DNA from 3 places in the Streptomyces sp. WAC04114 genome. Region 3 is predicted to be linked to each of the others. Evidence: riboswitches for the same ligand, from Rfam matches in the RefSeq annotation. Region 3 holds a riboswitch; each other region holds the start of a gene.
The links. A riboswitch is a leader RNA that binds a small molecule or an ion and turns the genes downstream of it on or off. The one in region 3 is predicted to bind thiamine pyrophosphate.

Region 1 (3,269 bases), on a different contig from region 3:
GGGCCGGGCGGCGGAGGACGGGGCGCCGTCGTCGGCCAAGGGGGCGTCAGCGCTTGCGGCGTCGGCCCCTGCCGGCGCGCGCGGGGACGGCAGATGCTTCCACGGCCGGCTCCGCGCCGGGGCGGTCGGCGGAGACCACCAGCGCCGCCAGAGCCGTGGTGACCGGCACCGAGGCGACCAGGCCGATCGAACCGACCAGCGTGCGCACGATCTCTTCCGCGACCAACTCGCTGTTGGCGACCGTCCCCACGCTGCTCTGCGCGATCGAGAACAGCAGCAGCAGCGGCAGTGCGGCACCCGCGTAGGCGAGGACGAGCGTGTTGACGACCGAGGCGATGTGATCGCGGCCGATCCGGATGCCCGCGCGGTAGAGCCCGCGCCAGCCCATCGAGGGGTTGGCCTCGTGCAGTTCCCAGACCGCCGAGGTCTGCGTGACCGTCACGTCGTCGAGCACGCCCAGCGAGCCGATGATGACGCCGGCGAGCAGCAGACCGCTCATGTCGATCGTCGGGTAGAGGCCGTGGATCAGGCCGGTGTTGTCGTCGGTGTTGCCGCTCAGGGCCGCCCAGTCGATGAACACCGAGCCCAGGATGCCGATCAGAAGCAGCGAGATCAGGGTGCCCAGCACGGCCACCGATGTCCTGGCGGACAGGCCGTGGCACAGATACAGAGCGATGAGCATGATGGCGCTGGCGCCCACCACGGCCACGACCAGTGGGTTCGAGCCCTGCAGGATCGCGGGCAGGATGAAGAAGTTCAGCACCATGAAGCTGATGGCCAGCGCGACCAGGGCCATGACGCCCCGCAGTCGTCCGACGACCACGACGGCGATCGCGAAGATGCCGGCGAGCAGCCCCATGGGCAGACGGCGGTTGATGTCGGTGACCGAGTACTGCAGGTCCTTCGGCGCCGAGGGCTCGTAGGCGACCACGACCTCCTGGCCCTCGTGCAGCTGGCGGGACTGGTCGGGCTGGACGATCTCGGTGAACGTACGGCCCTTGTCGTCGCCGCTGTCGACCCGGATCGTCGCCCGCTTGCAGGTGCCCTGCTCCTGCTGCACCGCTGAGGAACCCTCGGCGGTGGAGGTGTCGCCGGTCGGCGGGACGCCCGAAGCGCCGGCCTCCTTGCAGCTCACCTCGACCACCTTGGTGACCGTGGCGTCCTGGGTCTGCCGGTCGAAGCCGACGCCGGTGCGCTCGTGCGACGGAGCGCCGCCCGGCCACAGCACGGCGAGGCCGACCAGGACCGCCGCGGCGAACGGGATCAGGATCGCCGCGATGACCTTGCGCAGGTGCCGGGATACGGGCGTGGCCGGGCCGTGGCTGTGGGAGTGCCCGTGCCCGCCACCCGGGGCGGGACCGGGCCCGTGACCGTGTCCGTCGCCACCGCCGTGCCCGCGTCCGTCGCTTCCGCCCTGACCGTGCCCGCCACCTCCACGAGGTCCGGAGCCGTGCCCGTCACCGGGGCCCTGCCCACCGGCGGGGCCGCCAGGGCCGCTGTGGCCACCGGAGGGACCGGCACCCTGGCCGCCACCGGCGCCCGGCCCGTACTCACCACCGGGGCCCGAGCCGGGGCCGAAACCCGCGTCACGCCCGTACTCGAGCCCGGGGCTCCGCCCCCCGGTCGGCCCGTGTCCGGCCGGGGCGGCGAAATCATGGCCGTCACCGCGGCCGTTGCCGTTTCCGGTGCCGGACCGGCGGGGCGGTTCGGGCGGTGGGTAGGGGGGACGCTGCGTCGTGGTCACCGCCCGATCATCGCAAGAACGAGGGGGGCCCTCTGTTCACCGCGCCAGAATTGCCGCTAGCGTGGAGGCACCTTTTGTACACGCGGGAGCTCGGAGCACCGGGCTGAGAGGGCGCTGACCTCCGTCCCAGCGATGTTTCACATGAAACATCGCCGGACTCGAGTGATGTTTCACACGAAACGTCGCCGGACGGAAATCGCTGCGTCGACCGCCGAACCTGTTACCGGGTAATGCCGGCGTAGGGAGTAGGTCTCATGACCAGCAAGGACGCACGCACGCCTGCCTCCGTTCAGGACGAGAAGTCCGAGGAGGCCGGGAAGTCCATCGGCTGGCACAAGGCGTATGTCGAGGGCACCCGCCCCGACCTGCGCGTGCCGGTCCGTCAGGTGCACCTCACCAACGGCCAGTCGGTCACGCTGTACGACACGTCGGGCCCGTACACCGATCCGCTCGTCGACACCGACGTCCGCAGGGGCCTGTCGCCGCTGCGCGAGAACTGGATCATCGCCCGCGGCGACACCGAGGAGTATGCGGGCCGTCCCGTCCGCCCCGAGGACGACGGCATCAAGCACACCTCGCCCCGTGGCGGCCTCCGCAACCTGGACGCGGTCTTCCCCGGCCGGCCCCGCCAGCCGCGCCGCGGGAGGAACGGCGAGGCGGTCACCCAGCTCGCGTACGCCCGTCGCGGCGAGATCACGCCCGAGATGGAGTACGTCGCCATCCGGGAGAACGTGGCGCCGGAGGTAGTGCGGGACGAGATCGCCGCGGGCCGTGCCGTGCTGCCGGCCAACGTCAACCACCCGGAGATCGAGCCGATGATCATCGGCAAGCGGTTCCTGGTGAAGGTCAACGCCAACATCGGCAACTCGGCGGTGACGTCCTCCATCGAGGAAGAGGTCGAGAAGATGACCTGGGCGACCCGCTGGGGCGCCGACACGGTCATGGACCTGTCCACCGGCCGCAACATCCACACCACGCGCGAGTGGGTGCTGCGCAACTCCCCCGTCCCCATCGGCACCGTGCCGCTCTACCAGGCCCTGGAGAAGGTCGACGGCCGGGCGGAGGAGCTGACCTGGGACATCTACAAGGACACGGTCATCGAACAGGCCGAGCAGGGCGTGGACTACATGACGGTCCACGCGGGAGTGCGCCTGGCGTACGTGCCGCTGACGGCGAACCGCAAGACCGGCATCGTCTCCCGCGGCGGCTCGATCATGGCCGCCTGGTGCCTCGCACACCACAAGGAGTCGTTCCTGTACGAGAACTTCGAGGAGCTCTGCGAGATCCTCGCGGCCTACGACGTCACGTATTCGCTCGGCGACGGCCTCCGGCCCGGCTCGATCGCGGACGCCAACGACGAGGCGCAGTTCGCGGAGTTGAGGACGCTCGGGGAACTCAACCGGATCGCCAAGCGTTTCAACGTACAGACCATGATCGAGGGCCCGGGCCACGTCCCGATGCACAAGATCAAGGAGAACATCGACCTTCAGCAGGAGATCTGCGATGAAGCTCCGTTCTATACGCT
Region 2 (3,269 bases), on a different contig from region 3:
CTGGTACGGCCATGCCTAAGCCCGGAGAACTCACTTTCGTAGCCCCCCGCGGAGCCAAGAAGCCGCCGCGGCATCTTGCCGATCTCACTCCTGCCGAGCGCAAGGAGGCCGTCGCGGCTGTCGGGGAGAAGCCGTTTCGTGCCAAGCAGCTCTCGCAGCACTACTTCGCGCGGTACGCGCATGATCCGGAGCAGTGGACGGACATTCCGGCCGGTGCCCGGGGGAAGCTGCGGGAGGCGTTGCTGCCCGAGCTGATGACCGTCGTGCGGCATCTGTCGACCGACCAGGGCACCACCCGCAAGACCCTGTGGCGGCTGTTCGACGGGACGCTCGTCGAGTCCGTGCTGATGCGCTACCCGGACCGGGTGACCATGTGCATCAGCTCGCAGGCCGGATGCGGGATGAACTGCCCGTTCTGTGCGACCGGGCAGGCGGGACTGGACCGGAACCTGTCCACCGCCGAGATCGTGCACCAGATCGTGGACGGCATGCGGGCGCTGCGGGACGGGGAAGTGCCCGGAGGCCCGGCGCGGCTCAGCAACATCGTCTTCATGGGCATGGGCGAGCCGCTCGCCAACTACAACCGGGTCGCCGGCGCCATCCGGCGGCTCACCGACCCCGAGCCCGACGGTGTGGGCCTCTCCCAGCGCGGCATCACCGTCTCGACGGTCGGGCTCGTCCCGGCCATCCACCGGTTCTCCGACGAGGGCTTCAAGTGCCGCCTCGCCATCTCGCTGCACGCCCCCGACGACGAGCTGCGCGACACCCTCGTGCCGGTGAACACGCGCTGGAAGGTCCGCGAGGTGCTGGACGCCGGCTTCGAGTACAGCGCCAAGTCGGGGCGGCGGCTGTCCATCGAGTACGCGCTGATCCGGGACATCAACGACCAGGCCTGGCGTGGTGACCGGCTCGGCCGGATGCTCAAGGGCAGGCCCGTGCACGTCAACCTCATCCCGCTGAACCCGACGCCCGGGTCGAAGTGGACCGCCTCCCGGCCCGAGGACGAGAAGGCGTTCGTGGAGGCCATCGCCGCCCATGGTGTGCCGGTGACGATCCGGGACACCCGTGGTCAGGAGATCGACGGGGCGTGTGGTCAGCTCGCGGCCACCGAACGGTAGTCTGACTGTCGTAAGCACATCTGCATATGCGACACCTGCACCATCCACACCTGCATATTCCGACAGGGGAGCGCCACAGCGCTGAGAGTGCGGCACACGGCCGCAGACCCTCCGAACCTGGCCCAGGTCATTCTGGGTAGGGAGATCGGTCACCACTCGAGCTGTTGCGCCCTGCCCGGGACCACGGAAGTCCCGGGCAGGGCCGCGTCTTCTCCTGGTCACTCCAGGAGGAATCCAGTGAGCAACAACAAGAAGCGGCTGACAGCCGTCGTCGTCGGGCTCGGCATGGCCGGCGCGCTCGCCGCGTGCGGATCGTCCGACGGCGGTCAGGGGTCCGGTGACTCCAAGACCGTGACGCTCGTCAGCCACGACTCGTGGGCCGTTTCCAAGGACGTCATCGCGGCCTTCGAGAAGCAGTCCGGCTACAAGGTCGACGTCCTGAAGGACGGCGACGCCGGGCAGGCCGTGAACAAGGCCATCCTGACCAAGGACAACCCGCAGGGCGACGTCTTCTACGGCGTCGACAACACGCTGCTCTCGCGGGCACTCGACAACGGGCTGTTCCAGTCGTACGAGCCGAAGGGCTCCGACACGATCAAGCCCGAGTACCGCGTCGACCAGGACAAGCACCGGGTCACGCCCATCGACACCGGCGACATCTGCGTCAACTACGACAAGAAGTACTTCGCCGACCACGAGCTCGAGCCGCCGAAGAGCCTCGACGACCTGGTCGAGCCCCAGTACAAGAACCTGCTCGTGACCGAGAACGCCTCCGCCTCCTCGCCCGGCCTCGGCTTCCTGCTCGGCACCGCCGCGAAGTACGGGGACGACGGCTGGGAGGGCTACTGGAAGAAGCTCAAGGCCAATGGCGTGAAGGTCGTCGACGGCTGGGAGCAGGCCTACAACGAGGAGTTCTCCGGCTCCAGCAGCGGCAAGAAGGCCAAGGGCGACCGGCCGCTCGTCGTGTCGTACGCCTCCTCGCCGCCCGCCGAGGTGCTGTACACCAAGCCGAAGCCCACCACCGCCCCGACCGGCGTCGCCGAGGACACCTGCTTCCGGCAGGTCGAGTACGCGGGGCTGCTCGCCAACGCCGAGAACACCAAGGGCGGGAAGGCCCTCCTCGACTTCCTCGTCAGCAAGAGGTTCCAGGAGGACATGCCGCTCAACATGTTCGTGTACCCGGTGACCGAGGGCGCCCAGGTGCCGCCGGAGTTCGTGAAGTACGGCCCGCAGGCGAAGGACCCGGAGACCATGGACCCGGCGAAGATCGCCGAACACCGTGACCAGTGGGTCAAGTCGTGGACCTCACTCGTACTGAAGTAGCCGCCCGGCGGCGGGGCACGACGGCGCGGTTCGGCCTGCTGGCCGCGCCCGTCGTGTTCTTCGCGGTCTTCTTCGCCTACCCCGTCGCCGCGATCGTCGCGCGCGGCCTGAAGGCCGACGGCACCTGGCACCTCGCTCGGATCGGGGAAGTGCTCGCCCAGTCCGACGTCCGGCACGTCCTGTGGTTCACCACCTGGCAGGCGCTGGTCTCCACCGCCCTCACGCTGCTGGTCGCGCTCCCCGGCGCCTACGTCTTCGCACGCTTCGACTTCCCGGGCAAGCAGGTCCTGCGGGCGGTCGTCACCGTCCCGTTCGTGCTGCCGACGGTCGTCGTCGGTACGGCGTTCCTCGCGCTGGTCGGCCGGGGCGGGCTGCTCGACGAGCTGTGGGGCCTACGCCTGGACACCACGGTGTGGGCGATCCTGCTCGCGCACGTCTTCTTCAACTACGCGGTCGTCGTGCGGACCGTCGGCGGGCTCTGGGCGCAGCTCGACCCGCGGCAGGAGGAGGCCGCGCGGATGCTCGGGGCCTCCCAGATGCGGGCCTGGCGGCAGGTCACCCTGCCCGCCCTCGCCCCGGCCGTGGCCGCCGCCGCGCTGATGGTCTTCCTGTTCACCTTCACCAGCTTCGGTGTCGTGCAGATCCTCGGAGGGCCCACCTTCTCCACCCTGGAGGTGGAGATCTACCGGCAGACCTCGGAGATCTTCGACCTGTCGACCGCGGCCGTGCTGACGCTGATCCAGTTCGTCGCGGTGGGCGCGATCCTCGCCGTGCACGCCTGGACCGTGCGGCGGCGGGAGACCGCGCTGCGGCTCGTGGACGCGTCCG
Region 3 (3,269 bases):
CCGAGGCCGTACCCGCGCCCGCGTCGAGGATCACCGGCACGCGCGCGTGCTCCACGATCAGCTGGAAGTTGTGGGGGTTGCGGATCCCCAGGCCGGAGCCGATCGGCGACCCCAGCGGCATGATCGCAGCGCAGCCCACGTCCTCCAGCCTCCGGGCCAGCACCGGGTCGTCGTTGGTGTACGGCAGCACCGTGAACCCGTCGTCGACCAGGGTCTCGGCCGCCTCCAGTGTCTCGATCGGGTCCGGCAGCAGCGTGCGCTCGTCGGCGATGACCTCCAGCTTGACCAGGTCGGTGCCGAGGGCCTCGCGCGCCAGACGGGCCGTGAGGACGGCCTCGCCGGCGGTGAAGCAGCCCGCCGTGTTGGGCAGCACCCGGATACCGAGCCGGTCGAGGACGGACAGCACCGAGCCGTGCACCGAGGCGTTCACCCGGCGCATCGCGACGGTCGTCAGCTCCGTCCCCGAGGCGACGAGCGACCGCTCCAGCACATCCAGGCTGGGCGCTCCGCCCGTGCCCATGATCAGACGGGAGCTGAACGACGTACCACCGAGGGAGAACGGATCGTCGGCCATGGTCAGCCTCCTTGGACGGCGGTGAGGACTTCCACGCGGTCTCCCTCGGCCAGGGGCGTGGCGGGCCACTGCGTGCGCGGGACGACGGTCTCGTTGAGGGCGGCGGCCACGCCCGAGGGCGAGGCGGTGAGCGACCTCACGACGGTGTCGAGAGCCGTGCCGGGCCGGACGTCCCGGGGCTCCCCGTTGACGGAGATGTTCATGCGGGCTGCTCCGAGAGTGCGGTGGCGGGACTGAAGCGCTTCGGCGTGAAGGGGCGCGCCTCCTCGGGGAGTTCGCCCGTCGCCAGGACGTGCGCCATGGCGTCGCCGGTCACGGGTGTGAGCAGGACGCCGTTGCGGTAGTGGCCGGTGGCCAGCAGCAGCCCTTCCAGACCGGTCGGGCCCAGCAGCGGCGCGTTGTCGGGTGAGCCGGGCCGCAGCCCGGCCCGGGTCTCGGTGAGCGGCAGCTCGGTGATGCCCGGGACCAGTTCGTGCGCGTCCCGCAGCAGCTCGTACACGCCGCCCGCGGTCACGGTGGTGTCCCAGCCCAGCTCCTCGCTGGTCGCCCCGACGACGAGCTCGCCGCTCGCGCGCGGCACCAGGTAGACGTGGCTGCCGCGCACCACCGCGCGCACGGTCCGGTTCAGGAACGGCCCGTGCCGCCGCGGCATGGTCAGCCGCAGGACCTGCCCCTTCACCGGCCGCACGGGAGGCAGCACGTCCTGCGGAACGCCCGCGAGCCGCCCGCTGAGGCTGCCCCCAGCGAGCACCACCTGCCCGGCTGCCACCGCGCTCCCGTCGGCCAGGACGACACCCGTGGCCCGGTCCCGGACGACGGTCAGCCGCTCCGCCCACGTCCGGTGGAAGACCACGCCGGCCCGCTCGCACGCGGCGACCAGCGCCCCGGCCAGCCGCCGCGGGTCGATCTGGTGATCGCCGTCGACCCGCAGCCCGCCGCGCACGCCCGGCGCGAGCATCGGCTCCAGGCGTCGGCACTCGCGGCCCGACAGCCACTGCGACTCCAGCCCCGACTGCTGCTGCAGGGCGTGCAGTTCGCGCAGGTGGGCCCGGTCGTCGGCGTCCAGGGCCACGGCGAGCGTGCCGCAGCGGCGGTAGCCGAGGTCCTGGCCGGTCAGCTCGGTGAGCTCGGCGGCGAAGTCCGGGTAGCGGCGGGCCGAGACGAGGTTCAGGCCGAGCAGGGTCTGCTCGCCGTAGTGCAGTTCCGTGACGGCGGCCAGCATGCCGGCCGCCACCTGTGCGGCTCCGCCGCCGGGCTCGGGGTCCACGACGGCGGTGGTGAACCCGCGTTGCGCGGACCGCCAGGCCGTGACCAGGCCGATGATCCCGCCCCCGATGACGAGGACGTCCGACGGTGCGGACGTGGACGTAGGCGACATGGGCGTCCAGCCCCTCCCTTCGCCGGCATGACCCGGATCAGGTTCGTACGGTCGGAGGCCGCCAGCCTCCCTCTCAGCCCGGTGCGTCCGGGCTCCCGCGAGTGCTTTACGTTGGCCACCCTAGCCCGATGCCGTATCCCGCAGTAAGGGAGCCTCCGACCATGGCCCGATCCCTCGACGGTCTCGTCCTCGCCCCGGTCGCCGACCAGGCACCCGGTCAGGTGGGCACCCGCACCCGCTTCACCTACCACGAGCGGCAGGGCGAGATCTGGGCCGAGTACACGGGCGGCGACGTCGTACGCGGGCATCTCGTGGGTACCCGGAAGGGTGACCGGCTGGACTTCCGGTACGTCCAGCTCAAGCGGGACGGCACCACGTCCTCGGGGCACTGCGTCTCGACGGTCGTGGAGCTGCCCGACGGGCGGGTGCGGCTGGAGGAGACCTGGGAGTGGGAGTCCCAGCGGGGTGAGGGCACGAGCGTTGTGGAGCAGGTCACGGCGCATGAGCACTGACTGACAATTCGTCAGGTGTCTATGGTGATCAGGTGAGCGAGCAGACGCAGCAACCAGGTTCGTCCGCGCCGCGGCGCGTCGTCGTGGCGGGCGCGGGCATGGCCGGGGTGCAGACCGCCGTCGCCCTGCGCGAGCAGGGTTTCGCCGGGGACGTGATCCTGATCGGCGCCGAGCCCCACCAGCCCTACGACCGGCCCCCGTTGTCCAAGGCCGTCCTGCTCGGCAAGTCCGAGGGCTCCGCCTTCGACGTCGACTTCGAAGCCCTCGGCATCGAACTGCGGCTCGGCTGCGAGGTACTGGGCCTGCGCCCCGCCGCCCACGAGCTCGACACCGAGGACGGGCCCGTGCCCTACGACGTCCTGGTCGTGGCGACCGGCGCCGAACCGGTCCGGCTGCCGGGCGCGGAGGGCGTGCCCGGCGTGCACCTGCTGCGCACCCTGGACGACGCCGAGCGGCTGCGGCCGGTGCTGGCCCGCCGGCACGACATCGTGGTCGTCGGCGCGGGCTGGATCGGCGCGGAGTTCGCCACGGCCGCGCGCGAGGCGGGCTGCGCGGTGACCGTCCTCGAGGCCGCCGAACGGCCCCTCGCCGGGGCACTGCCCGCCGAGGTCGCCGCCCCGATGGCCGGCTGGTACGCCGACGCGGGCGCGGTCCTGCGGACGCACGCGCGCGTGGCGCACGTCGAGCCCGGCGCCGTTCTCCTCGACGACGGCTCGCGACTGCCCGCGGACGCGGTCGTCGTCGGCATCGGCGCCCGTCCCGCGACGGCCTGGCTGGCGGGCTCCGGGGTCGAGCTGGGCGCCCA

Region 1: linked by a shared signal. The riboswitch ahead of thiC (phosphomethylpyrimidine synthase ThiC) and the one ahead of thiO (glycine oxidase ThiO) in region 3 are both predicted to bind thiamine pyrophosphate.
Region 2: linked by a shared signal. The riboswitch ahead of K4G64_RS03270 (thiamine ABC transporter substrate binding subunit) and the one ahead of thiO (glycine oxidase ThiO) in region 3 are both predicted to bind thiamine pyrophosphate.

The regions. Positions count from the first base shown of each region.
Region 1 is NZ_JAIGQA010000003.1:67,713-70,981, forward strand. It holds gene K4G64_RS02045 (YibE/F family protein) at 47-1,744, opposite strand; TPP riboswitch at 1,817-2,006, shown strand; gene thiC (phosphomethylpyrimidine synthase ThiC) at 1,999-3,269, shown strand, end outside.
Region 2 is NZ_JAIGQA010000005.1:85,079-88,347, forward strand. It holds gene rlmN (23S rRNA (adenine(2503)-C(2))-methyltransferase RlmN) at 12-1,118, shown strand; TPP riboswitch at 1,173-1,279, shown strand; gene K4G64_RS03270 (thiamine ABC transporter substrate binding subunit) at 1,404-2,441, shown strand; gene K4G64_RS03275 (iron ABC transporter permease) at 2,480-3,269, shown strand, end outside.
Region 3 is NZ_JAIGQA010000024.1:13,822-17,090, reverse strand. It holds gene K4G64_RS09800 (thiazole synthase) at 1-574, opposite strand, end outside; gene thiS (sulfur carrier protein ThiS) at 577-777, opposite strand; gene thiO (glycine oxidase ThiO) at 774-1,952, opposite strand; TPP riboswitch at 1,950-2,061, opposite strand; gene K4G64_RS09785 (hypothetical protein) at 2,114-2,464, shown strand; gene K4G64_RS09780 (NAD(P)/FAD-dependent oxidoreductase) at 2,497-3,269, shown strand, end outside.